One region of the Aeromonas rivuli genome, then DNA from elsewhere that is predicted to be linked to it. Evidence: predicted binding sites of a transcription regulator. Region 1 holds the regulator's gene; the other holds the start of a gene.
What was found. The regulator sigma-54, encoded in region 1, starts transcription at its own class of promoters, with help from an activator protein. The targets are predictions, from matches to a motif close to TGGCACNGTTTTNGCTT.
Positions count from the first base shown of each region.

Region 2: the regulator sigma-54 is predicted to act here: its motif matches at 1,924-1,940, upstream of glnA (glutamate--ammonia ligase).

Region 1 is NZ_CP079742.1:462,989-470,817, reverse strand. Features, by position in the region: gene KYK33_RS02130 (BglG family transcription antiterminator) at 1-1,236, shown strand, start outside; gene npr (PTS phosphocarrier protein NPr) at 1,255-1,527, opposite strand; gene rapZ (RNase adapter RapZ) at 1,547-2,413, opposite strand; gene ptsN (PTS IIA-like nitrogen regulatory protein PtsN) at 2,461-2,907, opposite strand; gene hpf (ribosome hibernation promoting factor) at 2,910-3,197, opposite strand; gene KYK33_RS02105 (RNA polymerase factor sigma-54) at 3,219-4,658, opposite strand; gene lptB (LPS export ABC transporter ATP-binding protein) at 4,724-5,449, opposite strand; gene lptA (lipopolysaccharide transport periplasmic protein LptA) at 5,453-5,977, opposite strand; gene lptC (LPS export ABC transporter periplasmic protein LptC) at 5,964-6,524, opposite strand; gene kdsC (3-deoxy-manno-octulosonate-8-phosphatase KdsC) at 6,524-7,078, opposite strand; gene KYK33_RS02080 (KpsF/GutQ family sugar-phosphate isomerase) at 7,078-7,829, opposite strand, start outside.
Region 2 is NZ_CP079742.1:4,058,299-4,066,127, forward strand. Features, by position in the region: gene typA (translational GTPase TypA) at 1-1,647, opposite strand, end outside; gene glnA (glutamate--ammonia ligase) at 1,997-3,406, shown strand; gene KYK33_RS18735 (DUF4124 domain-containing protein) at 3,507-4,061, shown strand; gene glnL (nitrogen regulation protein NR(II)) at 4,142-5,197, shown strand; gene glnG (nitrogen regulation protein NR(I)) at 5,207-6,625, shown strand; partial or broken gene KYK33_RS20265 (helix-turn-helix domain-containing protein) at 6,646-6,769, shown strand; gene KYK33_RS20270 (c-type cytochrome) at 7,043-7,519, opposite strand; partial or broken gene KYK33_RS20275 (c-type cytochrome) at 7,541-7,829, opposite strand, start outside.

The sequences.
Region 1 (7,829 bases):
CTGCGTCTCGCCGCAGGGCATGAGCTGGCCCAGTTTGATACCGAAGACTTGACCGACAGCATGTTGACGGCGGCCGAAGCCATCTTCGCGCAACTGCCCAGCCTGACCCGGCCGGGTGCAAGCGAGCTGGCCTGTCTGGCCATCCAGATCCAGGCGCGGGTCATTGCCGACAATCCCCTGCTCAATCCGGTCATGGCCGCGGAGAGTGAGCGGCTCGTCAGCCATCTGCTCGATTATATCCATCAGCATTTCCCCTATGACCTGCGCCACGATGCCCAGCTGCGCGGGGATCTGCTCACCCACATCAGCACCATGCTGCTGCGGGTCAAATACCAGATAGGCAGTCACAACCCGCTGGCCGAGCACATCAAGCAGCACTACCCCCTCGCCTACGACATCACCCTTGCCGCCATCTCCGAGTGGATCAGGCAGACCCCTTACCGGCTCACCAACCACGAGATTGGTTACCTGGTGATCCACATAGGGGTCGGGCTGGAGCGTCACTACGACATCGGCTACGAGCGTCGCCCCCATGCCCTGCTGCTCTGCGATGCGGGCAATGCCACCTTCCGGGTACTGGAGGCCAGCATCAGACGTGAATACCCGCAACTGAGGTTCACCAGCCTGGATTCGGTGCGCGACTACGAGGCCCTGGACAGGCTGGATCAGGATTTCGTGATAAGCACGGTACGGGTGAGCGAGAAAGGTATCCCAGTGGTACAGGTCAACCCTTTTCCGACCCAGTATCAGCTGGAGCAGCTCGGCAAGCTGGTGCTGATCGATCGCACCCGCCCCTACCTGCTCGACAAATACTTCAGCGAGCACCACTTCCTTATTCTCAATGAAGCCATCAGCCAGAGTCAGCTACTGATGCGAGTCTGCGAGCAGTTGGAAGCGGAAGAGATGGTCGAGGCCGGTTTTCGCGCTTCTCTGTTCGAGCGCGAGCACATCGTCTCCACCATGCTGGGGGAAGGGATAGCCCTGCCCCACTCCCTCGGCCTGCTGGCCAAGCGCACCTGTGTCTATACGGTATTGGCGCCACAAGGCATAGAGTGGGGCAACGGCGAGAGTGCCAGCCTCATCTTCGTGCTGGCCATCAGCAAGGGGGACTATGAGGAGGCCATGGGCCTCTACGATCTCTTCATCAGCCTGATGAACGAGAAGGCCAGCAAGAGTCTGCTGGCCTGTGAAAACTTTGCCAGTTTCAAGGCGCTGGCACGCACCGGGCCCCACTAACCAGGGGAGTGGTCGGCCCTACTCCTCGTTGAAACCCGAGGTGAACAGCGCCACCACTGCGGCCAGGGCCGCCTCTTCCTGGGGCCCTTCGGCCTGCACTTCCACCTGCTTGCCCTGGGCCGAATCCAGCATCAGCATGCCGATGACGCTATCGGCATCGGCCTCGACCCCCTCTTCGTTACGCAGCAGCACATGGGCATCGAACCCCTGTACCAGCTCGAACAGCATCATGGCCGGGCGCGCATGCATGCCCAGCTTGTTCTTCACTTCTACCGAGGCGGAAACTGTCATCTGACCTCCCGTTGGGCCATCAATGTTGCGGATCGCGTTTGTCCAGGGTGCGATGGCGGATCTGCACGTTCTTGCCGAGCCCCTCAAAGGTGCGAGCCAGCTGTTCGGCGATAAACACCGACCTGTGCTGGCCACCGGTACAGCCAATGCCGACCGTGAGGTAGCTGCGGTTGTTGCGCTCCAGGGCTGGCAACCAGGTCGCCAGCATGTTCTCTATCTGCAGGGTGAACTGCATCACGTCCGGCTGACTGGCCAGGTAGCGAGCCACGGGCTCGTCCTTGCCGGTAAAGGGCTTGAGTTCGGGGATCCAGTGCGGATTGGGCAGGAAGCGGGCATCGAACACGAAGTCGGCATCCTTGGGAATGCCATATTTGAAGCCGAACGACTCGAACACCAGCACCAGCTCGTTCTCTTTCTTGCCGAGCACCCGGGTCTTGATGAGCTCGCTCAGGTCATGGATGCTGAGGCTTGTGGTGTCGATGCGCAGGTCGGCGCTGGCCGAGATAGGCGCCAGCAGATGGGTCTCTTCACGGATCGCCTCGTCCAATGAGAGGCGCTTGCGAGACAGCGGGTGCAGGCGGCGGCTCTCGCCATAGCGCTTGAGCAGAGTACTGTTCTCGGCATCGAAGAAGAAGCTGCTGTACTGCACCCGGCCATCGTTGCGCACCTGAGCAAGCAGCGTCTCTAGCCGCTCCGGATCGCTGGGCAGATTGCGCACGTCTATGCTGACCGCCAGCTTGTCGTACTGACTCTGTACCGACACGATCAGCTGGGGCAATAAATTGACCGGCAAGTTGTCGACACAGTAATAACCGAGATCTTCCAGCACCCGCAGGGCGACTGTCTTGCCCGACCCGGATCGGCCACTGACTACGATGAGCTGCATCTTGCGCCCTCCCACAACAAGGATTGATTAGAGCTGAGTGATGCCCATCAGGCGGAGATCATGATCTGGTAGAGATCATCATCGCTGCTGGCCTGGCGCAACTGGCGGCACACCGCCTTGTCACCGAGCTTGGATGCCATCAGGGAGAGGGTCTTGAGGTGCTGCTTGCACTCGCTCTCCGGCACCAGCAACGCAAACAGCAGATCGACGGGCTGATTGTCGATGGAGTCAAAGGGGATGGGTTCTGCGAAGGTCATCAGGACGGCCGTTGGCGGGAACTCGTCGCCGATACGACCGTGGGGAATGGCGATCCCGGCACCTATGCCGGTGCTACCCATTTTTTCACGGGCAAGCAGACATTCAAACAGGGCCTGGCGTGAGGTTCCCAGCCGCTCGGCGGCCAGTTCGCTGATGATTTCCAGGGCGCGTTTCTTGCTGGTACAAGGGACCGCACTCTTGGTGCAGTCCCGACTCAGTATGTGTTCAAGTTGCATAGTTATTTTTGATTTAGCTTGTCTTTGTGCTTGATGATCTGTCGATCAAGTTTGTCGAGCAGGCTATCTATCGCAGCATACATATCTGCATGTTGTGAGTTGGCGAACACTTCGCCCCCGCTGACGTGTAGCTTGGCTTCGGCAATCTGGTTCAGTTTTTCTACGCTCAACACCACGTGAACATTGTTGATCTGGTCAAAGTGACGCTCGAGTCTGGCAAACTTGTTATTCACATAATCACGTAGTGCTTCGGTGATCTCTACGTGGTGTCCGGTCAAGTTAATTTGCATAACGTCTTCCTTTTGTTTTGCCTAAACCAGGCGTTTGCGCTGATTGGACGGTGGTATCAACAAGGATTCACGGTATTTGGCGATCGTGCGTCGTGCCACCATAATACCCTGTTCGGCCAACAAATCCGCGATCTTGCTATCACTTAACGGTTTCGCCGGGTTCTCCGCCGTCACCAGCTTCTTGATCAGGGCGCGAATTGCAGTCGATGAACATTCACCTCCTCCTTCGGTATTGACGTGGCTGGAGAAAAAATACTTCAGTTCGAAGATGCCGCGCGGGGTATGCATGTACTTCTGGGTAGTCACCCGGGAAATAGTCGATTCATGCATCTCCACCGCCTCGGCGATGTCGTTGAGCACCATGGGTTTCATGGCCTCTTCGCCATATTCAAAGAACCCCTGCTGCTGCTCCACGATGCAAGTGGCAACTTTCAGCAGCGTCTCATTGCGGCTCTCCAGGCTCTTGATGAACCATTTTGCATCTTGCAGATGGGAGCGAATGAACTGGGTATCCTGGCTGGTACGCGCCTGGCGGGCCATGGCCGCATAGGTCTCGTTGACCCGAATGCGCGGTGCCGAATCCGGATTGAGCTCCACCACCCAGCGATTCTGACGCTTGATGACGGACACATCCGGGATCACATACTGGGAGTCACTCTGCACCACCCTGTTGCCGGGCCTCGGCTCGAGCTGCTGGATAAGGTCGATGACCTCCTTGAGATCCCCCTCCTTGAGGCGGGTCTTGCGCGCCAGGGTGCGATAATCACGATTGCCCAGCAAATCCATGTGCTCGCCAATCACCTCCCGCGCCTCGGCCAGCCAGGGCAGATCGGGGCTGAACTGACCTAACTGGATCAGCAGGCACTCTTGCACCGAACGGGCGGCGATGCCCACGGGATCGAAATGCTGCACCCGCTTGAGCACGGCTTCCACCTCGTCGAGCTCTACCTCAACCTCTTCGCTGCTCACCGCCTGCCGGATATCCTCCAGAGGACTGGTCAGGTAACCGGACTCATCAATGCCATCGATGATGGCCAGGGCGATGGCGGCATCGACATCGCTGAAGGGGGTGAGTCGCATCTGCCACAGCAGGTAGTCCTGCAGGTTCTCGGTGGTTTCCCCCTGATAGACGCTCTCTTCCCCCTCAAAGACGGGCCCTGCACTCTGGCCAGTACCGGCGGAGTAGACATCATCCCAGCTGCTGTCGACCGGCAACTCGTCAGGCATCTGTTCCTGCGCCATGGCCTCGCTGCTGTCGAGCTGACTCTCGTCTTGCTTGACCTCGGCATGGGTCTCCTGCAGCTCGGCCTCTTCTTGCTCGAGCAGGGGGTTGTTATCGAGGGCTTGCTGGATCTCCTGCTGAAGTTCCAATGAGGAGAGCTGGAGCAGACGAATCGCTTGTTGTAACTGTGGCGTCATGGTCAATTGCTGACCGAGGCGCAACTGGAGTGTCGGCTTCATCTACGTCGGGATATCCTTATATTCAGCGAGGCGGTCATCAGGCAGCAAAGGGTGATTTCCCCTTACTATAGACTGAATTGATCGCCCAAATAGACACGCTTGACCTGTTCATCGGCCAGGATCTCGGCGGGAGTGCCTTCCGCTATCATCTGGCCATGGCTGACGATATAGGCCTTCTCGCACACGTCCAGCGTCTCCCGCACGTTGTGGTCGGTGATAAGCACACCCAGGCCCCGCTCCTTGAGGTGCTGGATGATCTTCTTGATGTCGATGACGGAGATGGGATCTACCCCGGCAAAGGGCTCATCCAGCAGGATGAAGCGCGGTTCGGCGGCCAGGGCACGGGCTATCTCGACTCGGCGTCGCTCGCCACCGGACAGGCTCTGGCCCAGGTTGTCGCGAATGTGGGTGATGCTGAACTCTTCCAGCAGCTGTTCAACCTTGTCTTCACGCTCCTCCCGACTCAGCCCCTTGCGGGTCTGCATGACCCCCATGAGGTTGTCATAGACGGAGAGGCGACGAAAAATGGACGCTTCTTGCGGCAAGTAACCGATGCCATTGCGGGCACGGATATGCATGGGCTGCAGGCTGATGTCCTGCTCATCGATGGTGATAAGGCCCGCATCGCGCTGCACCAGGCCAACAATCATGTAAAAAGAGGTGGTCTTGCCCGCACCGTTCGGGCCGAGCAGACCCACGATCTGGCCAGTGCCCACTTCCAGGCTGACATCACTGACCACCATGCGCTTCTTGTAGCTCTTCTGCAGCCCTGCTGCTTTCAACACGGCCATGGTTTATTTGTCCTGCTTCTTGTCGGCGGGCTTGTCGAAGTTCTCAACCTGATCAGGCAGGAAGACCGTCTTGACGCGATTGGTCTCCCCCTTGCTCTCGGCGATCATCTTCTGCTTGACGATGTCATAGCGAATGAGGTCGCCGTTGACCTGGCTGTCCTCCTGCTTGAGTTCACCGTTGCCGGTAATGGTCACCAGGCGGTTCTTCAGCTCATAGCGGATGCTGTCACCGTGCGCATTGACCGGCTTGCCGTTATCGAGGATCTGGAAGAAAGTGGCGGGCTTGCCATAGGCGGTCATCACCTCGGCACCCTTCTCGCCGGAGCGGATCACCACGACCTTGTCGGCCTTAATCTTGATGGTGCCCTGGGTGATGATCACATCGTCACTGAAGGTGACGCGATTATCCTGCATCTCGGCGATCTGCTTGACGGCGTCCACATACACCTTCTCGGCGAAGTCGGACTCTTTGGCGTTGACGCCACCGCACAGCAGCAGTGCCAGGACGGCCAGATTAACGTTTTTCATTGAAATAGATGGCATGACCTTGATCCAGTAATTCGAAATATTTGCGATCCAGATGACCCTTCAGGCCCACGCCCTCGGTCTGGAACTCTTTGGCGACTATGTTGACCTGCCGATTGCTTCTCACATCCTGGGTCACCAAGTCCAGCTCCAGATAGGGTGTGTCCAGGGTGGAGATGAAGGAGGTGGGCAAGAGGCCATCGAGATGGACCTTGTCGCGCAGTATCACGTTGTCGTCCGTGTTGAGCACTCCCGTCTCGGCGGTCACCTTCCACTCTTCCTGACCCTTGTCATCAAACAGATAGACGATGGGCTTGTCGAAGGTAGCCTGCTCGAGCAGCTGAAAATACTCGGCATAGACAGACTCCAGCCGCTCGCTGCGCTTGCCTGTCTCGTCGAAGCGGGTGGTCACCAGATCCTTGGCGATGAAGTCCGGCTGATAATGTTCTGTCTTGGTCGCGGCTGGCGGCGCCAGGGTCACGTCTCCCAATTGCCAGATGGCCAAGGCAGCCAGGAAGAGCACTGCAAACAGCAAGGTCTGGCGATTGATCATGCCGACACCTCGGCCAGCTCATCGGCATGGCCCTGAGCCTGCAAGATGAGATCGCACAACTCGCGTACCGCCCCCATGCCGCCACCCAAACGGGTGACCAGATCGGCCCGGGCCGCAACCAGTGGATGAGCATCGGCAACTGCGACCCCCAGCCCACAGGCCTGCATCACCGGCAGATCTATGGTGTCATCCCCCATATAAGCGGCCTGAGTGGCCTCCAGGCCCAGTTTGGCCAATAGCGCCTCAAAGTGAGGCAGCTTGGTGTCCGCCCCCTGTACCAGATGCTTGACCCCCAGACTCGCCATCCGGTTGCTGACGATGCGCGAGTTGCGGCCGGTGATGATGGCAATCTCAATCCCCGCCTTCATCAAGGCCTTCATGCCTGCCCCGTCCCGGGTGCAGAAGGTCTTGAGCTCTTCGCCATCGTTGCCCATATAGATGAGGCCATTGGAGAGCACGCCGTCCACGTCGCACACCAGCAGGCGTATACGGGCAGCCTTCTCATACTGGGCTGCCGTCACTGGGCCATAGGGCGTTGCAATCTGTTGCATCAAATCACTCCCGCCTTGAGCAGATCGTGCATGTTGAAGGCACCGAGCGGTCGTTTGTCCGCATCAACTACCAGCAAGCCATTGATTTTTTTCGTTTCCATCAGCTTTACCGCCTCGGCGGCCATCATCTCCGGTCTTACGGTAACACAGTTGGCCGTCATCACCTGCGCGATAGGCGTGCTGTGAATATCGACCCGCAGATCCAGAATGCGGCGCAGGTCACCATCGGTAAACAGGCCGGCCAACAGGCCGTCGCCATCGACCACGGCCGTCATGCCGAGCCCCTTGCTGCTGACTTCCAGCAGAGCCTGACTGATGGTGGCATCTATCCCCACCCGGGGCAACAGATCTCCGGCATGCATCAGATCGCCAACCCGCAGCAGCAGGCGCTTGCCCAAGGATCCCCCCGGATGGGAGAGCGCGAAGTCATCGGCGGTGAAGCCACGGGCTTCCAGCAGAGCCACCGCCAGAGCATCTCCCATGACTAAGGTGGCCGTGGTGCTGGAGGTAGGGGCCAGTCCCAGGGGGCAGGCCTCTTGCTCGACCCTGACACAGAGATGCACATTCGCCTCTTTGGCCATGGTCGAGGCTGGATTGCCGGTCATGCAGATGAGCGGTATGCCTCGGCGCTTGAGTACCGGCAGCAGGGCCAGGATCTCGTCGCTCTCCCCGGAGTTGGAGATGGCGATGATGAGATCCCCTGCCGAGATCATGCCAAGGTCCCCATGACTGGCTTCGCCAGGATGCAGGA
Region 2 (7,829 bases), 760 kb from region 1:
GGAGGCACGCATGTTGGTCAGCTGCTTGCCCTTCAGGCAGTTCACGGTCAGATCGTTGGAACGGGAGTGAATACCGATCACCTGGCCTTCGTACACTTCGGTCGCGTGACCGATGAACAGACGACCACGGTCTTGAAGACCGAACAGGGCGAAGGTCAGGGCCTTACCGGTCGCGTTGGAGATCAGCACGCCGTTCTGACGCTCGCCGATGCTGCCACCCTTGTGCGGGCCGTAATGGTCGAAGGTGTGGTACAGCAGACCGGTACCTGAGGTCATGGTCAGGAATTCGGTCTGGAAACCGATCAGGCCACGGCTCGGGATCATGAAGTCAAGACGGACACGACCCTTGCCATCCGGGGTCATGTTGGTCATCTCGCCCTTACGCAGGCCGAGTTGCTCCATGACAGAACCCTGGTGGGTCTCTTCCACGTCCACGGTAACGGTTTCGAACGGCTCGTGCAGGACGCCGTCGATGGTGCGCAGGATAACTTCCGGACGGGATACCGCCAGCTCGTAACCTTCGCGACGCATGTTTTCGATCAGGATGGACAGGTGCAGTTCACCACGGCCGGAGACGCGGAACTTGTCCGGATCTTCAGTCTCTTCCACGCGCAGGGCCACGTTGTGGACCAGTTCATGAGTCAGACGCTCCATGATGTTGCGGGAGGTCACGAACTTGCCTTCTTTACCGGCGAACGGTGAGGTGTTGACCTGGAAGGTCATGTTCACGGTCGGCTCGTCAACGGAGAGTGGCGGCAGGGCTTGGACAGCATTGTTGTCACAGATGGTGTCGGAGATTTTCAGCTCGCCCAGACCGGTGATGGCAATGATGTCGCCCGCTTGCGCGTCGGCCACTTCGGTACGGGACAGACCCAGGTAGCCCAGTACCTGACCCACTTTACCGGTCCGGTTCTTGCCGTTGGCACCGACGATGGTAACTTGCTGGTTGGTTTTGACGCGACCACGGGTGATACGGCCGATACCGATAACACCGACGTAGGAGTTGTAGTCCAGCTGGGAGATCTGCATCTGGAAGCCGCCGTCGACATCAGCCGCAGGTGCTTCCACGTTGTCAACGATGGCCTGGAACAGGGGTTCCATGTTGTCGGACTCAACGCTTTGGTCCATGGTGGCCCAACCGTTCAGTGCAGAGGCGTAGACAACTTTGAAGTCCAGCTGCTCATCGGTGGCACCCAGGTTGTCGAACAGATCGAAGACCTGATCCATTACCCAGTCAGGGCGAGCACCCGGACGGTCGATCTTGTTGATGACGACGATCGGCTTCAGACCCTGGGCGAATGCTTTCTGGGTGACGAAACGGGTTTGCGGCATTGGGCCGTCAACGGCGTCAACCAGCAGCAACACGGAGTCAACCATGGACATGACACGCTCTACTTCACCACCGAAGTCGGCGTGACCCGGGGTATCAACGATGTTGATGCGGTAGTCGTTCCAACGGATTGCAGTGTTCTTGGCGAGAATGGTAATACCACGTTCTTTTTCCAGATCGTTGGAATCCATCAGACGCTCTTGACCATCAGTGGTACGGTCGAGGGTTCCAGACTGCTGCAGCAGTTTATCAACCAGGGTAGTTTTGCCGTGGTCTACGTGCGCAATAATCGCAATATTGCGTAAATTCTCTAACATTCTCGCCTCAATCACCGGGTAAAATTGGGCGCTAATTGTACTCTCGCCTTTGTGATCTGCCTAGCAGAATCGCAGTAGATTCACGCACTGCAATGGATCTGGATCATAGACCCGCGCCAACAAGCCTGTTTATATGGGGGTTCCTGCCCTCTTGCACTTGTTTGGCGCACCAAAAAGATCCCAGGTAGCACCAAATTGGTGCAATGTAGGGCGGAAGCAGCAGATTTTGGGACGCCAAGATGCGGCAACTGCCCTGAAATCATGCTGTCACAAACTTGGCACGATACTCGCTTATGTGAATGTGATGACGAATTCACCCAAAGAGTTTTAACACCGGAGGTTACTTAGCATGTCAGCTCAGAACGTAATGGCCTTGATCCAGGAACATGAAGTCAAGTTTGTCGACCTGCGCTTTACCGACACCAAGGGTAAAGAGCAGCACGTTTCCATCCCTTCCCACCAGGTCAACGAAGAGTTCTTCGAAGACGGCAAGATGTTCGATGGCTCCTCCATCGGCGGCTGGAAAGGTATTAACGAGTCTGACATGGTGCTGATGCCGGATGCGGCCTCCGCCAAGCTGGATCCGTTCACCGAAGAGACCACCCTGAACATCGTCTGTGACATCCTGGAACCGGCCACCATGCAAGGCTACGATCGCGATCCGCGCTCCATCGCCAAGCGTGCCGAAGACTTCCTGAAGTCCAGCGGCATCGCCGATACCGTCCTGTTTGGACCAGAGCCCGAATTCTTCATGTTCGACAACATCACCTTCTCGAACACCATGGGCCACAGCTTCGTCAAGATTGAATCCGAAGAAGCCGCCTGGAACTCAGGTACCGCCTACGAGCACGGCAACAAGGGTCACCGCCCCTTCGTCAAGGGTGGTTACTTCCCGGTTGCACCGGTTGACTCCTCCCAGGACATTCGCGCCGCCATGTGTCTGGTGCTGGAAGAGATGGGTCAGGTCGTCGAGGCCCACCACCATGAGGTGGCTACCGCCGGTCAGAACGAGATCGCCACTCGCTTCAACACCCTCACTCTGAAGGCTGATGAAGTCCAGGTGCTGAAGTACGTGATCCACAACGTGGCCCACGCCTACAACAAGACAGTCACCTTCATGCCAAAACCCATGTTTGGCGACAACGGCTCCGGCATGCACTGCCACCAGTCTCTGGTCAAGAACGGCGTCAACCTGTTCGCCGGTGACCTGTACGGCGGCCTGTCCGAGATGGCACTGCACTACATCGGCGGCATCATCAAGCACGCCAAGGCCATCAACGCCTTCGCCAACCCGACCACCAACTCCTACAAGCGTCTGGTACCAGGCTACGAAGCCCCGGTCATGCTGGCTTACTCCGCCCGTAACCGTTCCGCTTCCATCCGTATCCCGGTCGTACCTAGCCCGAAAGCACGTCGCATCGAAGTGCGCTTCCCGGATCCGGCTGCCAACCCCTACCTGGCCTTCGCGGCCCAGCTGATGGCCGGTCTGGACGGCATCATCAACAAGATCCATCCGGGCGATGCCATGGACAAGAACTTGTACGACCTGCCGCCGGAAGAAGCCGCAGAAGTGCCGACCGTTGCCGGCTCTCTGGACGAGGCCCTGGCAGGTCTGGATGCAGATCGCGAGTTCCTGACCCGTGGTGGCGTGTTCAGCGATGACTTCATCAACTCCTACCTGGAGCTGAAGCAGCACGACGTGGACCGCGTCCGCATGACCCCGCACCCGCTGGAGTTTGAACTGTACTACTCTGTCTAACAGATACAGTCAGAACCCAATAGAGAAAAAACCCGCCTCATGGCGGGTTTTTTCTCTGATAGGCTTTAGGCGAGATCCCACCAAGGAGAGATGGATGAGAATGAGCCGCTATGCCGGGTTCTTGCTGCTGATCTGCCTGAGCGCCCAGGGGGCCAAGATCTACTCCTGGATCGACAGCAGGGGGATCACCCACTACACCAGCACCCCTCCTGCCGGTCAGCAAACTCAGGAAATCGATCTGCGGGTCGCCCCCCTGGTCGGCACCAGCACCCATTCGGTACAGGTCGATAATTACAACCACCTCATTGGCGCCGATGTCAGACAGGCCGAACTGGCCATCTCCCTGCTCTCCCCCGAGCCAGACAGCACCCTGCGCGACAACACGGGCAACATAGTGTTCGAAGCCCAGGTCACCCCAGTCCCTCCACCCCAGTTCGATCTGCGTCTCTTGCTCGATGGCAAGGAGCGGGTCCGGGTCCACAACACGCTGATCATCCGCCTGGAAAATCTGGATCGGGGCACCCACAGGGTGCAGCTCGAGCTACTGGCAAAAGACGGTACGATCCTTGCTAAATCAGAAGTTGTGACTTTCTATCTGCACAGAACCAGAGCCAATCAGGCAGCCACCCTGGGCCCTACGCCTCATAAAGGGTGATCCTCTGCACCTATGCGGGTAGACTGAATGCACTATATTGGTGCATTGCCGGTGTGTAGCACCGTTTTAGGGAGAAACCTGTGCCAGTCCGCTCGGATCAAGCCAAGACATTACTCGACAACCTGCTGACTGCCGTCATCCTGATGGACGAACGTCTCTGCATTCAGCACGTCAATCCTGCGGCAGAACAGCTGCTCTCCCTCAGTCAACGCCGGCTGATCGGGCTGGAACTGCCCCATCTGCTGGAACACATCTCCCTCGACTTGCAACGCTTTCGTCAGTGCCTCATCTCGGGGCAAGGCTTCACCGACAGCGAGGTGACCCTGGTCGTGGAAGGGGAGCCTCGCCTGGTCGAACTCAGTGCCAGCCCCCTGGCCGACCATGAACAGCGTTTGATCGTGGTAGAGCTGCGCAAAATCGACCAGCAGAAAAAGATCAGTCAGGAGTTGCAACAGCATGCTCAACAGCAGGCGGCCAGAGAGCTGGTGCGCGGTCTGGCCCACGAGATTAAAAACCCCCTGGGTGGCCTGCGTGGCGCGGCCCAGTTGCTGCAAAAGGAGCTGCCGGATCCGGCCTTGCGTGAATATACCGGCATCATCATCGAGCAGGCTGACAGGTTGCGGTTGCTGGTCGATCGCCTGCTTGGCCCCCAGCGTCCCGGCCGCCATCAGGTTCACAATGTCCACTCGGTACTGGAGCAGGTTCGCCGCCTGGTGGAGCTGGAACTGCCAGGCGGTATCCGCATAGAGCGGGACTATGACCCCAGCATTCCCGAATTCGAGATGGAACCGGATCAGCTGCAACAAGCCTTCCTCAACATAGTGCGCAACGCCGCCGAGGCACTGGTCAGCCAGACAGGCCTGATCAGCCTGCGCACCCGCACCGTGTTCCAGATCACCATCCATGGCCAGCGTTACCGGCTCGCCGCCGAGATAAAGATCATCGACAACGGACCCGGCATCCCGGATGCCATCCGTGACACCCTCTTCTACCCCATGATCACCGGTAAAGAGGGGGGAACGGGGCTCGGCCTCTCCATCGCCCAAAACCTGATCGATCAGCACAAGGGCCGTATCGACTGCATCAGTTGGCCAGGACATACCGAGTTCACCGTTTATCTACCGCTTCGCAAATAAGGGAACGTCATGACCGCAAAAGTATGGATCGTCGATGACGACAGTTCGATCCGCTGGGTGCTGGAGCGCACCCTGGGCAACGAGGGTTTCGAGTGCGAGAGTTTCGCCGATGGCGAGGCCCTGCTGCACTCCCTGGAGGCACGATCTCCCGATGTGATCCTGTCCGACATCCGCATGCCCGGCATCGATGGCCTCAGCCTGCTGGAGCAGATCCATCGTCGTCAGGCGGACTTGCCCATCATCATCATGACCGCCCACTCGGATCTCGATTCCGCCGTCAACGCCTACCAGCGTGGTGCCTTCGAATATCTGCCCAAGCCGTTCGATATCGAGGAGGCGGTCACCCTGGTGCGCCGCGCCGAGAATCACCTGAAAGAGCAGCGCACCAAACGCAAGACCCGCCCGCAAGACGCCAGCAGCAGCCCGGAGATCATCGGTGAAGCCCCCGCCATGCAGGAGGTGTTTCGCGCCATAGGCCGGCTGTCGCGGTCCAGCATCTCCGTGCTGATCAACGGCCAGAGCGGCACCGGCAAGGAGCTGGTCGCCCACGCCCTCCATCGCCACAGCCCGCGTGCCCACAAAAACTTCATTGCCCTCAACATGGCGGCCATCCCGAAAGATCTCATCGAATCTGAGCTGTTCGGCCATGAGAAGGGCGCGTTCACCGGGGCCAACAACATTCGCCATGGCCGCTTCGAGCAAGCGGATGGCGGTACCCTGTTTCTCGATGAAATCGGCGACATGCCACTCGATGTGCAGACCCGGCTGTTGCGGGTACTGGCCGATGGCCAGTTCTATCGCGTCGGCGGCCATCAGCCGGTACAGGTGGACGTGCGCATCATCGCCGCCACCCACCAGAATCTGGAGAAGCGGGTCGCCGATGGCGAATTCCGGGAGGATCTGTTCCACCGCCTCAACGTCATCCGCATCCATATCCCGGCCCTCAAGGAGCGCCGTGAGGATATCCCCCAGTTGGCGCACCACTTCCTGCTGCGAGCCGCCAAGGAGCTCAACGTCGAGGCCAAGAGTCTGCACCCGGATACCCAGGTGTTCATCAGCCGGCTCCCCTGGCCTGGCAACGTGCGTCAGTTGGAAAACGTCTGCCGCTGGCTGACCGTCATGGCCTCGGGACAGGAGGTGCTGGTCGCCGATCTGCCTCCCGAGCTGCTGACCCCGATCACCAGCGTCGCCGAGCCGGGTCAGCCTGCACTGGCCGGTGGCTGGCAGCAACAGCTGCGCGACTGGGTCGCCGCCAAGCTGGCTCTGGGAGAGATAGACATACTGGCCGATGCCATGCCTCAGTTCGAACGCATCATGCTGGAGACGGCGCTGGAGCATACCCATGGCCATAAGCAGGAGGCGGCACGCCTGCTTGGCTGGGGTCGTAACACCCTCACCCGCAAGCTGAAAGAACTCGATTTTTCCTGAATATCGACCGACGCCATGCTCCAACGCCCGAACGCATCATGCTGGAGACGGCGCTGGAGCAACCCCATGGCCACAAGCAGGAGGCGGCACGCCTGCTTGGCTGGGGTCGTAACACCCATCACCCGCAAGCTGAAAGAACTCGATTTTCCTGAGCTCGGCTGGCCCCCAGCCACAAGGGGGGCCCGCCATGCTGCGATTTCAAGCCTCTCCTTTGCCAGCCCCATCATGATCCCAACGGCAGCGGCTCAGCACACAGCGGCCCCCTTCCGGGCTTGGCAATGCCATGAAAAAATCCGCCGTCTTTCGCTGCAATGCGAAAAACGGCGGATAGTGTCGACGCTTGTCAGACTAACATTGCCCCTGGCGGCTCACTGACACTGCGCATAGCGTCTCAGCGAGCTTGTCTCCCATGAGGGCTCAATATGCCTTGCTGCCCAGCAAGTGACCATCGACCGGCGAGGGTAAGCCGTACTGGGAGTTCTTGCCATGAAACGCCTTGGTGGTCTGGCCAAGGTCGCCCTTGAAGCGGGGATCCTGGGGCCTTTCCTGACTATTGATGTAAAGCGACACATCCCAAGCCTGCTGGTCGCTCAGGCTTCCCCCCTGAGAGAGCGGCATGTTGCTCTTGATGAAGGCGGCCGCCTTGTCGATGCCGTGCATACCCGCGCCCCAGTTGTAGCTCTCCTTGCCCCACAGTGGCGGGAAGACGTAGCGATCCGCTACCTTCTTGCCCTCCCCCTCGGCGCCGTGGCAATCGGCACAGCGCTCGGCATAGACGCTCTGGCCCCGCTTGAAGTCGGGGGACTGGGGAGGGGTGGCGATGGTGAAGAAGTTGCGACCCGGCAGCTTGTCACTGATGGGGGCACCGCTCGCCAGCCAGTAGGAGTAGGCCACCAGATCGCGGATGGCAGGGCTGTCATAGGCGGGAGGCTGCCCCCCCTTGGCATTCATCGAATAGAGGAAGCAGCCTTGCAGCCGATCCTCATAGGTGTTCACCTTGTTGTTCTTCTTGCGATAGGCGGGATAGGAAGGATAGGCACCCCACAGCGGACTGGCGCCGGGAATGATGCCGGAACCCAGATGGCAATTGCTGCACTGCAGACCATTACCGGACTGACCTTGCCCCTTGAGTTGCTGGGTGTTGACGAACAGGCTGTAGCCCCGCTTGATGGCGGCACCCATCTCACCATCCGGCACCGCAGAC